DNA from 3 places in the Methylobacterium sp. SD274 genome. Region 1 is predicted to be linked to each of the others. Evidence: predicted binding sites of a transcription regulator. Region 1 holds the regulator's gene; each other region holds the start of a gene.
The links. Region 1 encodes PhoB, which activates phosphate uptake and scavenging genes when phosphate is short. Its sites were predicted from a motif close to TGTCATNNANCTGTCAT; they were not measured.

Region 1 (4,210 bases):
TTCGTGACATGAACGGCCTGCACGGCGAGATCGAGCAGGACGACGCCAAAGATCAGGGCCGGAATCGATACCGGCAGCAGCGCAATCGGCGCCCACGATACGAGCAGGAGCATAAGAGCTAAGCCTGTCGTCCATTGACCGTGGCCCCTGTCCGCGAGCCGCCCGGCCCCCGTCGCGGCCATCGCTCCCGCCAGGCCTACGAGGCCGAACAGGCCGATCCAGGTATGGGAATAGGAGAAGGGCGGCACACTGAGCGGCAGCACCAGCGCGGTCCAGAATGTGCTGAACGACGCAAAGATCAGAAGCGCCAGAACACCGCGAACCAGCAAGACCGGCTCGCTGAGGAACAGGATGGGGACCGAGCGAAGTGCAGCGACGTAGCTGCCGGTTCCGGCCGGGATCCGATGCCGTGGCAGGACGCGCACGAGCAGGCCGACGAGGGCGAGCGACAGGATCGCGGAGACCAGATAGACCGCTCGCCAGCCACCGATATCGGCCAGTATCCCGGCCGCGAAGCGCGCCGCCAGGATGCCGATCACGATGCCGCTCGTGACCGTACCGACCACGCGACCTCGTTCGGTCGGTGTCGCGAGCGTCGCGGCGAATGCGACCAGGACCTGAACCACGACGGCGAGCAACCCAACCGCCGCCATGCCGGTGAACAGAATCGCTCCGGTCTCGGCCGTGGCCACCGCCACCAGCGCGAGCACCGACAGAAGCCCCTGGCCGAGGATGAGGCGACGGCGGTCGATGAGATCGCCGAGCGGCACGATGAAGATCAAGCCCAGCCCGTAGCCGACCTGGGTCAGGGTCACCACGAGCCCGATCGCGGCAGGCGAGATGCCGAACTCCTGCGCCATCGCATCGAGCAGGGGCTGGGCGTAGTAGATGTTCGCGACGCTCAAGCCGGCGGCGACGGCGAAAATCAGGATCGTTGTCCTGGGCAATGCCCCCTCCGGCTCGGTAGAGGTTCGCTCATCTTTTCCGTGCGGCATGGCGGTCCTGTCGATGACATCCAATCTGGTTTCATCTTGAGACCACTTGTGACCGGCCCATTCCAGTTCTAAATTGAGACTAGTTTGGAACGGGAGCGTACCTTCGTGGCAAAGCGCGTCAGCCTCTGGAACGCCGGGTGCCCGGTTGCGCGCGCGCTCGATGTCATTGGCGACTGGTGGTCGCTCCTCATCATCCGCGATGCTTTCGACGGTGTGAGGCGCTTCAGTGAGTTCCAGACTGGTCTCGGCATCGCCAAGGGTATGCTGGCGACCCGCCTTCGCGACCTGACCGAACGGGGAATTCTGGAGACGGCGCCCGCCTCGGACGGGACCGCCTACCGGGAATACGTCCTGACCGAGAAGGGGCGCGGCCTTTTCCTCGTCATCGTCGCGCTTCGACAATGGGGGGAGGCTCATCTCTATGAGCCGACCGATCGCCGGTCTCGCTTGGTCGATCGTGAAGTCGGGGCTCCGGTCGCTCAACTCGTATTGCGATCCGCCGATGACCGTCGTCTCGGTTGGTATGACACGCGGGTGTTGAAGCCCGACGTCACCTGACAAGGTGACGTAGCGACGTCGAAAGCGGATAAACCGCATGTTGGAGCGGTCGTTTCCGCCCATGATCAATGTCCGCTCTCAGCGGATGGCGGCAGCCGCAGGGCCCGTCGACGTCGGGTCGAAAGCGGACCCGGCAGCGGGCACCAAACGTCGGAGTTCCGCCAGCAGGTCTGACGGATTCAGACATCTGCCCGACGGCTGTTCCCTCTATCCAGGAAGATTCGACAGGCGCGACCGCCACCCGTCCCCTGGAAAAGGAGGGGAACTCATGCTGCCCGCCAGATGGGTGAATGCCTGAGCCCCCCGGGGCGAGCACATGCCGGAACGGACAGACGTCCGAGATCGAACGCGATATCTCGTGGCGGCCGGAATGGCATCGGTTCGCGAGTATCGCCCGGAGGCAAGGCCACCCGCCGTCGTCATGAAGGGGACGCTCGTTCCGGACGGAGCGGCGCGAAGCCGGCCGTGGCCTCACTCGTCCGTGGAGAACATCTCGTCGAAGGAATAGCCGGAGCCGCGCACGGTGCGGATCGGGTCGCTCTGGCGCGGGCGGTTGATCGCCTTGCGCAGGCGGCCCACATGGACGTCCACCGTGCGCTCGTCGATATAGACGTCGTGGCCCCAGACCCCGTCGAGCAGCTGCTCGCGCGAGAACACGCGGCCGGGGCTCTGCATCAGGAATTCGAGGAGCTTGAACTCGGTGGGCCCGAGATGGATCTCGCGGCCCTGCCGCCGGATGCGGTGGCTGACCCGGTCGAGTTCGATATTGCCGGCCACCAGCAGGTCCGACACATGGGTCGGCTTGGCCCGCCGCAGGAGCGCACGCACCCGCGCGAGGAGCTCGGGCACCGAGAACGGCTTGACGATGTAATCGTCGGCGCCGGTGCCGAGGCCGCGGATGCGGTCGCCCTCCTCGCCCCGCGCCGTCAGCATGATCACCGGCAGCCGCTCGGTCTCCCGCCGTGCGCGGATGCGGCGGCACAGCTCGATGCCGGACAGGCCGGGCATCATCCAATCGAGCAGGACGAGATCGGGAACCTGCTCCTGAAGGCGCAGATCGGCCTCGTCGCCCCGCGCGGCGGAATCGACGACGAAGCCCTCCGCTTCCAGGTTGTAGCGGAGGAGGAGAGTGAGGGCCTCCTCGTCCTCGACGATCAGGATGCGCGTGTTCATGCGGATGTTTTCAGGGTGATGGCGACCGTCCCGGATGGACGCGACGGCCGCGCCGAGCGTGTGCTGGAGCGGCCGGCAGGGGCAGCGATCAGGCGCTGGCGGGCATCGACACGGTGGCGTAGTTCGACGCGTCGTTCTTCGGGCGGTCCCGCTCGGCGAGCTCGTTCGTGCCGGTGACGAGATAATGGATCGTCTCGGCGATGTTGGTGGTGTGATCGCCGATCCGCTCGATGTTCTTGGCGCAGAACAGGAGATGCGTGCAGAACGAGATGTTGCGCGGATCTTCCATCATGTAGGTCAGCAGCTCGCGGAAGAGCGAGTTGTAGAGGGCGTCGATGGAATCGTCGCGCTCCCACACGTCGAGGGCGGCCTTCACGTCCTGGCTGCCATAGGCGTCGAGGACGTCCTTCAGCTGCTCCTGCACCAGATCGCCCATATGCTGGACGCCGATGACGATCTTCTGCGGCTGGATCTGATCGGCGATGGCGACCACACGCTTGGCGACGTTCTTGGACAGGTCGCCGATCCGCTCGAGATCGTTCGACACGCGGATCGCCGATACCGTCTCGCGCAGGTCGATGGACAGCGGCTGGCGCTTGGCGATGAGCAGGATCGCCCGCTCCTCGACCTCGTGCTGGATCGCGTCGAGACGCTTGTCGGCGGCGATGACAGCCTGCGCCAGGGGCACGTCCCGGCGCACCAGGGCATTGCCGGAATCGGTCATCATCTTCTCGGCGATCCCGCCCATCTCGGAAATCGAGCGGCGCAGGTTTTCCAGTTCCGTGTCGTAGGAACTGACGATGTGGTTGGGCATGCTCGCACTCCTCGACCGAGGCCGCCCCTGGCAGCCCGCATCGCATAGGATCGGGACCGGTGCCGCGGAACGCGGCCCCGGCGGGCTCAGCCGAAGCGGCCGGTGATGTAGTCCTGGGTCTGGCGCTTCTCGGGGTTCATGAAGATCCGTGTCGTCGGGCCGAACTCGACCAGTTCGCCAAGATACATGAACGCCGTGAACTGCGAGATGCGCGCGGCCTGCTGCATGTTGTGGGTCACGATGACGATCGTGAATTCCGAGCGCAGCTGCTCGATCAGCTCCTCGATGCGGCCCGTGGAGATCGGGTCGAGGGCCGAGGTCGGCTCGTCGAACAGGATCACCTCGGGACGCTGGGCGACGGTGCGGGCGATGCAGAGACGCTGCTGCTGACCGCCGGAGAGACCCATGCCGGATTGCTTGAGCTTGTCCTTCACCTCGTCCCAGAGGGCGGCCTTGCGCAAGGATTCCTCGACGCGCACGTCGAGATCGGCCTTGGGCAGCTTCTCGTAGAGACGCAGGCCGAAGGCGACGTTGTCGTAGATCGACATCGGGAAGGGCGTCGGCTTCTGGAACACCATGCCGATGCGCGAGCGCAGCTCGTTCAGATCGACCTTCGAATCGAGCACGTTCTGCCCGTCGAGGAGGATCTCACCCTCGGCGCGCTGCTCCG
Region 2 (4,210 bases), on a different contig from region 1:
AGCGAAAGCCTCAAATGAATACATTATTGCAGCAAGCACATCATCATTCACTGCTTGTGCTTCATCTTTGATAGATGAAATCTCTTACAAACCGGTCCTATAGTCAAAGGAATGGAAATACATTTTCTTGCCGCAGATAAGGACAATCTTTCGATAGGCAGCCGGTCAGCGAGAACATTCTATTTCCTCCCCGTCGGCCCCGCCTCGGTGAGACGATCACCCGGGGTGCATCGGACGCGTCGCGGAGCCGACCTTCGCCACAGGGTGCCGACCGCCGGCCCCTCCGTGAACGACGGGGTATCGGGGGTTTTCCCTCGCCGAATGTTTCATCGCCGCCTGGGCCTCCCGCGCTGCCGTCAACGGCCCTAGCTATCGATGCGCGAGCGATGGTAATCCCGCGTTCAGTGGTGACGGACAGAGACTCGGCCCCGGCCCGGACAGGGCGTGGCAGGGCATCTCGGATGACAGGTGGGAACCAGGCGATGACCGGCTTCGACGCTTCGACCTCTCCTTTCGCCGGACCGTCATTGCCGCGTCCGTCATCGCAGCTGGTCACCGTCTTCGGCGGTTCGGGCTTCCTCGGACGCCATGTGGTGCGGGCGCTGGCCAAGCGCGGCTACCGTATCCGGGTCGCGGTCCGGCGGCCGGACCTCGCCCTGTTCCTGCAGCCTCTCGGCAAGGTCGGGCAGATCGTCGCCGTGCAGGCGAACCTGCGCTACCCGGATTCCATCGCCAGGGCGGTGGAGGGAGCCGACGCGGTGGTGAACCTCGTCGGCATCCTCCAGGAGACCGGCAGGCAGGGATTCCTCACGCTTCAGGCCGAAGGGGCGGGCGAGATCGCCCGTGCCGCCGCCGCAATCGGCGCGCCCCTGGTCCACGTCTCGGCCATCGGGGCGGACCCGCATTCCGACTCTCTCTACGCGCGCTCGAAGGCGCTGGGCGAGGCGAAGGTGCTGGCGGCCCAGCCCCGGGCTGTGGTCCTGCGTCCCTCCCTGGTCTTCGGCCCCGGAGACAGCTTCTTCAACCGTTTCGCGTCGCTCGCCCGCGTGCTCCCGGTCCTCCCCCTCGCCGGAGCCGAGACGCGCTTCCAGCCGGTCTTCGTCGGCGATGTGGCCGAGGCCGTGGCCCGCGCGGTGGACGGGCAGGCCGAGGCCGGCCGCGTCTACGAACTCGGCGGCCCGGAGGTCGAGACCCTCGACGGCCTCGTCCGCTACATGCTGAAGACCACCCGCCGCCGCCGCCTCGTCGTCGACCTGCCCAAACCCATCGCCATGCTGCAGGCCCGCGTGATCGAGACCGTGGACACGCTGAGCCTCGGCCTGCTGCCGGACAGCCTCAAGCTCACCCGCGACCAGGTCACGCTGCTCCAGACCGACAACGTGGTCTCGGAAGCCGCCAAGGCGGAAGGCCGCACGCTGGACGGGCTCGGCATCCTGCCCACCGCGATGGCCGCCATCGTGCCCGGCTACCTCTGGACCTTCCGCAAGGCGGGCCAGTTCTCGAAGGAGGCCTTCACCGCCTCAGAGGAGGAGGCCGCAGAGCCGTCCTCCCCGCCGGTCGCCCGGCCGAGCGGTCCCCCGATCGGCCCCGATGCGGCGGCCCCGAGCCGGATGGGCGTACGCTGGGGCACGCGGGGATAGTACGCCGTCTGGAGTGGCGGCGCAGAACGGATGAAATCCGAAACCGGGCGAATGTTTGAAACAGACAGGTTGTGTGTAGCCGCGAAGTTTCGTCTTAGCCCGGAGAAAAGCGTCACCTGCATTGGCGTGCAGGGCTGCGCGGCTACGACGGCACCCAGAAGCTGGCCGGGCACAAACGCGTGGCGTTGATCGATACCGAAGGGCATGTCCTGGCTTCAGCGAACGTGCAGGATCGCGTTGCGCTGGTTGCCCTTGATGACGGCAAAAAGAGATGGTCCAGCCTGCACTCAGCCAAATTCGACGGTGCCTCACGGTCGAGCGCCGCCAGGATTGGTGCCTGATCCAGGGCACGCGCCCCCCCGTCTTCGAGAAGCCGCCGGGTCAGAGCGGCCCTCATTCTGAGCTTGTCGAAGGATGCCGTGCTGGAACAGCGCCGAGTCGTTGAATGGATTTTCGGTGGGCTTCGCCATTGGGGCGGCCCGCACCGCCAACGTGCCGAACGCCCTGGATGTCGCAACCAGACGGCTCGCCTGCGTCGCCGTCCTCCCGGCCAAAAATGCCCTCGACAATCCCGCATGAGAATGCACGCCAATACAAGCTCTAGGGAGCTCGTTGCCGTCGCCGAGGAGGTCTCCTTACTGTCATGCAGTTGTGATCCAAGGGCCTGGATCATTCCCATTCATCAGGAAGGCAATGTTATGGACGGCACGCGCGCCGGGACTCGTCCTTTCGATATCGAGGCTATTCGTCGAGAGATGGCCGACGACTTCGATGAAGAATTGGAGATGGAACTAGAAGACGAGCGCCTTGAGCGACTGGTTAGCAAAATCGATGCAAGCCCGCGTCCGCCCAGCATGGACCGGCGAGTCTATTTCCGTGAGCTGTTTCGGCTCCAACACGAGCTGGTTCGTCTGCAGGATTGGGTCCAGGCCCAGAAGCTCCGCGTGGTCGTGATCTTCGAAGGGCGGGATTCGGCTGGTAAGGGCGGCGCCATCAAGCGCATCACCCAGCGTCTCAATCCGCGCGTCTGTCGCGTTGCCGCGCTTCCGGCTCCCAGCGAGCGCGAGCGCACGCAATGGTATTTCCAGCGCTACGTCGCGCATCTGCCGGCGGGCGGCGAGATAGTGCTGTTCGACCGCTCCTGGTACAATCGCGCCGGCGTCGAGCGCGTGATGGGGTTCTGCACCCCGGACCAGTACGAAGAGTTCTTCCAGTCCGCGCCGGAATTCGAGCGCATGCTGGTGCGGTCCGGCATCATCGTGTTGAAATACTGGTTCTCAATCACCGATCAGGAGCAGGAACTGCGCTTCAACATGCGCATCCACGATCCCCTGAAGCAGTGGAAGCTCTCGCCGATGGACGTCGAATCCCGTCGCCGTTGGGAGGATTATACCAAGGCGAAGGAAGTGATGCTCGCCCGCACGCACATTCCCGAGGCGCCCTGGTGGGTGGTCGAGGCCGTAGACAAGAAGAAGGCCCGCCTCAACTGCATCAGCCATCTCCTCACGCAGATCCCCTATGGCGACGTGGAGCACCCGCCGGTGCATCTGCCCGAGCGCATGCGCCACGAGGATTACGCCCGCCAGCCGGTTCCGCAGGATATGTTCGTCCCGGCGCTGTTCTGATCGGAGCCGAGGGCATCGAAGGCCGCCTGTCCGGTCTCCCCGCGGTTGCCCAAAGCGGCACGGATGGGCAAGACCTGTGTCGAAGAGGCCGATGAACGGCCGGTCCGGCATGGGAACCCCGCATGAGCGCCACCGACGAGATTCTGTTCGAAACCGACGATGCCGGCATCGCCCGCATCGTCCTCAACCGGCCACAGGCACGAAACGCCCTGACCTTCGCGATGTATCAGGGCCTCATCGACCTGTGCGGGCGGATCGAGTCAGACGAACGGATCAAGGTTCTCGTCATTACCGGCGCCGGTGAGAAGGCCTTCGCCGCCGGCACCGATATCGCCCAGTTCCGGGACTTCTCCAGCCCGGAGGACGCCCTTGGATACGAGCGCTTCATGGACAAGGTCCTCGGCACGCTCGAGCGTCTGCGCGTGCCGGTCATCGCCGCTGTCGCCGGCGCTTGTACCGGCGGCGGTGCCGCCATCGCGGCTTCCTGCGACCTACGCATCGCCACACGCGATGCCCGGTTCGGCTTTCCCATTGCGCGGACGCTCGGCAATTGCCTGTCCATGTCGAACCTTCAGCGCCTGTCCGGCCTCATCGGTCCCGCACGGGTGAAGGACATGATCTTCACCGCTCGGTTGTTCGGCGCGGAGGAGGCGCTTTCGGCCGGTCTCGTCGGCGAAGTCGTGGAAGATGCCGCCGCTCTCGCCGCCAGGGCGACGGAACTCGCGACGCAGCTTGCCGGCCATGCACCGCTGACCCTGCGCGCCACGAAGGAAGGTCTGCGCCGCCTCGCCGCCGAGGAGGAGGCATCGGAACGGCCCGACGACGATCTCATCCTTATGTGCTACACAAGCGCCGATTTCCGCGAGGGCATGGAGGCGTTCCTGGCCAAGCGCCCGCCGAACTGGACCGGCAAGTAAGGCGCTCCTCACAGAGCACTGCTCTGAA
Region 3 (4,210 bases), on a different contig from region 1:
TGCACAGCTTGCGCCGATTCCCTTAACGCTGTGTCGTCGGGATTTCGGAGGGACCGTCGCGGTCGCTGCGCCCTGCCCTTTCCCCGGTCGCTATCCGTACCCCTGCTGGCACTCTGAAGGAGTTGCGGCGCAATGGGGGCGAGTTCCACGACGCCGGTTCGACAGGGCCGCCATTCAACGGCGACGGAGGGGGATCCAGTGTCCAGCTGGAAAGGTCGAGCGGTCAGCTTCCGACCCGGCCACCGCCTCGCTTCGTGATGGCGACGATGGCCGGCCGGGGCGGCATCGCATCGTCGAAATCCGGCCACCGGGTCGAAGGTGCCTCGAACGTGGCGGGAGCGGCCTTCGGATCCTCCTCGTCGGCCTCGCCGGGATGCTGGACGGCGACGAAGAACGTGGTGTCGTCCGGTGTGAAGTAGGGGCCGCACATCTCCGCGCCGTTGGGCACCCGGAAGAAGTGCTTGCCGGTTCCCCGTCCCTGCCCGTCCGTCTCCATGGCCCAGATTCCGTCGTTCCGGCCCGTCTTCGATGGCGAGTTCCCGTCGGTGGCGACCCAGAGCCGACCCTGTCCGTCGACCGAGCAATTGTCCGGCATGCCGAACCAGCCGTCCTTCGTCGTCGCGGAGGAGAAGGTGGCGCCGACCGTAGCGATGGAGGGATCGCCGCATTTGACGAGGATCTCCCAGGCGAAGCCCGGTGCCGCATGGTCGCCCTCGTCGGGGGTCAGCTCCACGATGTGGCCGAAGCGGTTGTCGGGCCTCGGATTGGCGGCGTTCACCTCGTCGGGTTTGCGTTTCACGTTGTTGGTGAGCATGACATAGACCTTGCCGGTCTTCGGATTGGCCTCGACGTCTTCCGGGCGATCCATCTTGGTGGCGCCGAGGAGGTCGGCGGCACGCCGTGCCTCGATGACCACGTCGGCCTGGGAGCGGAACCCGTTCTCCGTCGTCAGGGGGCCTTGTCCGAAGACCAGCGGCATCCAGGCGCCGCGTCCGTCGGCATCGAACCGGGCGACGTGGAGCGTGCCGGAATCGAGGATATCGCGGTTGGCCTGCCGGTCGGCGAGATTTACGGCCGCGTCCGTCACGAACTTGTAGACGTAGTCGAAACGCTCGTCGTCGCCCTGGTAGACCACGTAGCGGCCGCTCTTCGAGACGATGCCGGCGGCGCCTTCGTGCTTGAACCGGCCCATGGCGGTGCGCTTCGTCGGGACGGAGGCGGGATCGAACGGGTCGATCTCCACGACCCAGCCGAAGCGGTTCGGCTCGTTCGGCTCTTTGGACAGGTCGAACCGCTCATGGAAGCGGCCCCAGGCATAGGCGTTGCCGGGCAGGCCGAGACGCTTGTGGTTGGTCGCCTCAGCAGAACCCTCAGCGAGGGAGCCCGAGAAGTAATAGTTGATGTTCTCCTCGCAGGTGAGCCACGTCCCCCAGGGGGTGGTTCCGCCGGCGCAGTTGTTGATCATCCCCTTCACCGTACGGCCCACAGGATCGGCCGTCGTCTTCAGCCGGTCGGAGCCTGCGGCGGGACCGGACAAAGTCATCACCGTCTCCGCGGTGATGCGCCGGGCGTGAGGCGAGTTCGGCACCACGGCCCATTTGCCGTCCGTTCGCTTCACCTCGATCACCGATCCGCCATGGGCGGCCATCTCGATATCGACGAGCTCGCGGTTCATGCCCTTGAACGCAACGGTCTTGATATCCTGGCGGCCGAGGCCGGGGAACATCAGCTCCTCGTTGGTGTATTCGTGATTGACCACGAGAAGTCCGTGCGCCGCCGGATCGGCGGCGCCGGGCATCGGGAAATAACCGACGAAGTCGTTGTTGTAGCCGAATTGCCGGGCCTGGGCCTCCGCCGACTGGTTCCGCGGATCGAAAGCAGGCGCGCCAGGCAGGACTGGATCGCCCCAGCGGATCAGGATGTCGGCATCGTGCCCCTCGGCCACGTGATGGTGGGTGTCCGAACCCGCTTCGATCTCCTTGAACGGGAACGGCGTCGCCCGTCCCTGCGCCGCCGCAGCCGGGGCGGCCGCGAGCGCGCGGGGCGTCACCACCGCCGCGATGGCGCCGACCCCGAGGAGACCGCGCAGGAGGTCGCGCCGGTCGAACCGCGCGGCGACCACATCGCCGAACGTGGCGTTGCCGCTCGTATTCGTGCCTGCATCCTCGCCGTCTTCGGCGGCCTGCGAGCGGGTGCGCAGCGGCTCGGTCATGGTGGAACTCGTCCTGTGACTTAGGTGACGGATTCCTAGGAGCCGGACATGGCGGGGCGATGACGGGTCGGATTGGGAACCAATCTCTGGTTTGTGCGTTTCCGCACATAGAGCCGATCGGTGGGAGAGCGACATGGCGCCCTCTGCAGCCTTGAGAATGGTGCGCCACGACGATCTCATCCGCGCGTCGCAGGCTGCGGGTCGTGCCTTCTCGCCGATCGAGGACGGAGCCGACGACGGATCGACGGCATCCTCCAAATTTCTTGCTCTCTCGGCGGTGTCTCTTGCGGGCTTCCTCGCGAGCTTCGGAGCCTTCCTCTTTTTCGTCTGAGGGCAGCGCAGCCCTAAAGGTCGAGGGAGCCGTCTGCTCGCCGACGAAGCTATGCCTGGCTCAAGCCGACCGAACCATCATATCGCAAGGAAAACAGCCTGCCGAAGGGTGAGAGGGTAGTCTTTGACCCGACCCTTCAGCCTCCTGCCTCGCCAATCGTCGGCTCAGCTTTTCAGGCCGCCACGGACCCGGTAGCCAGCCCTCCGAAGCGGCGGTCGCGATTGCGGTAGGCGGCGAGAGCGTCTTCGAGGTCTCCGGCATCGAAATCAGGCCAATGGCGGCGGGTGAAGTGAAGTTCGGCGTAGGCGCTCTCCCAGAGCAGGAAATCGGAAAGCCGCTGCTCGCCGCTGGTGCGGATCACGAGATCGACCTCGGGGACACAGGCATCGCCCGTCACCAAGGTCGAGAAGGTGGTGCGGGTCATCCCGGGATTGCTGGCGCTGGCGAGCGCGGCGGCGAGAATGGCATCGCGGGCTGAGTAATCGACGGCGATCCGCAGATGCAGGGCTTTCCCCTCGAGTGTTACGGCCTCGGCTCGGCCGATGGCGGCGGCGAGTCCCTCGGGCAAGCGGTCGCGCCGGCCGATCACGCTGAGACGTACGCCGCTTTCGACCAAACGGGCGATCTCGTTGCGCAGGTAGAGCCGGAGCAGCCCCATCAGGGCGGAGACCTCCGCCTCCGGACGTCTCCAGTTGTCGCAAGAGAAGGCATAAAGGGTGAGGGTGCCGATGGCTTGTTTCGGCGCCGCCTCCACGACCCGGCGGATCGCCTCGACGCCTTCCTTGTGACCGAGCGCGCGGGGCAGTCCGCGCCCCGAGGCCCAGCGTCCGTTGCCATCCATGATGATGCCCACATGCAGTCCGGGCGTCTGTTCGCTTTGCATCGCAGAGTTCCTTGGCAAAAAAAGACGGAGTCCAGGCGTCAGGCCGGACGCGCGACGAGGGGGAGGCCCGCGCTCTCGGCCGCCATCTCGGCGGCCTTGGCGGCGTCTCGCACCACCTGTTCGAGGACGGCGAGGTAATCGAGGAAGCGAGTCCGGCCGGTCGGCGTCAGATGGCAGGTCGTCAGCGGGCGGGTGCCACCATGACTCTTGCCCTGCCCTTTCCTGATCTCGACGAAGCCGGCCTCCTGCAACACTTGGAGGTGACGGTTGAGATTACCGTCCGTGAGGCCGCAGAGTTGCTTAAGGTCGCCGAAGGCCAGCCCCTTCGGAGCCGCCATCAGCGAGGTGAGGAGGCCGAGCCGGGCCTTCTCGTGAATGACCCGGTCGAGGCCGTCATACGCGAAGGGAGCATCACGCATCACTGTCCTCCCGGGCACGGTAGAGGATCATAGCCATCAGAAACTGGCCGACGGCGAAGGGCAGTCCCATGGTCCAGGGCGAGAGGATGTGGTCGGCGCTCGCCAGCATGAGCACTGCGAGGCCCGCCACCATGTACCAGGCGCCGGGCAGCGCGATGCCTTTCGGAAGGGACCGCACCGAGGCGAAGAGCCCGAGACTCACCAGCATCTGCCACAGCCCCGGCAGCATCCACAGGGATTCCGGCGAAACCTGTACCAGGACCAGGGCGAGGCAGGCGCCCGCCGCGCCGGCGGGCAGGAACTGCTCCACCGCGTTCACGATCGCCGTGTCGGTGAGCCCCGCATGGTCGCGACGCGAACGGGCT

Region 2: the regulator PhoB is predicted to act here: its motif matches at 2,280-2,296, upstream of ppk2 (polyphosphate kinase 2).
Region 3: the regulator PhoB is predicted to act here: its motif matches at 2,261-2,277, upstream of IPV08_RS11875 (PhoX family phosphatase).

What each region holds. Positions count from the first base shown of each region.
Region 1 covers NZ_JADIJP010000032.1:48,567-52,776, reverse strand. Annotated here, with positions in the region: gene IPV08_RS21050 (MFS transporter) at 1-995, opposite strand, end outside; gene IPV08_RS21045 (helix-turn-helix domain-containing protein) at 1,101-1,553, shown strand; gene phoB (phosphate regulon transcriptional regulator PhoB) at 2,025-2,726, opposite strand; gene phoU (phosphate signaling complex protein PhoU) at 2,815-3,540, opposite strand; gene pstB (phosphate ABC transporter ATP-binding protein PstB) at 3,627-4,210, opposite strand, start outside.
Region 2 covers NZ_JADIJP010000003.1:288,269-292,478, reverse strand. Annotated here, with positions in the region: gene IPV08_RS04845 (complex I NDUFA9 subunit family protein) at 483-1,640, shown strand; gene ppk2 (polyphosphate kinase 2) at 2,339-3,265, shown strand; gene IPV08_RS04835 (enoyl-CoA hydratase/isomerase family protein) at 3,388-4,182, shown strand.
Region 3 covers NZ_JADIJP010000011.1:103,129-107,338, forward strand. Annotated here, with positions in the region: gene IPV08_RS11875 (PhoX family phosphatase) at 224-2,212, opposite strand; gene IPV08_RS11880 (hypothetical protein) at 2,346-2,543, shown strand; gene IPV08_RS11885 (di-trans,poly-cis-decaprenylcistransferase) at 2,716-3,426, opposite strand; gene IPV08_RS11890 (transcriptional regulator) at 3,465-3,845, opposite strand; gene IPV08_RS11895 (hypothetical protein) at 3,838-4,210, opposite strand, start outside.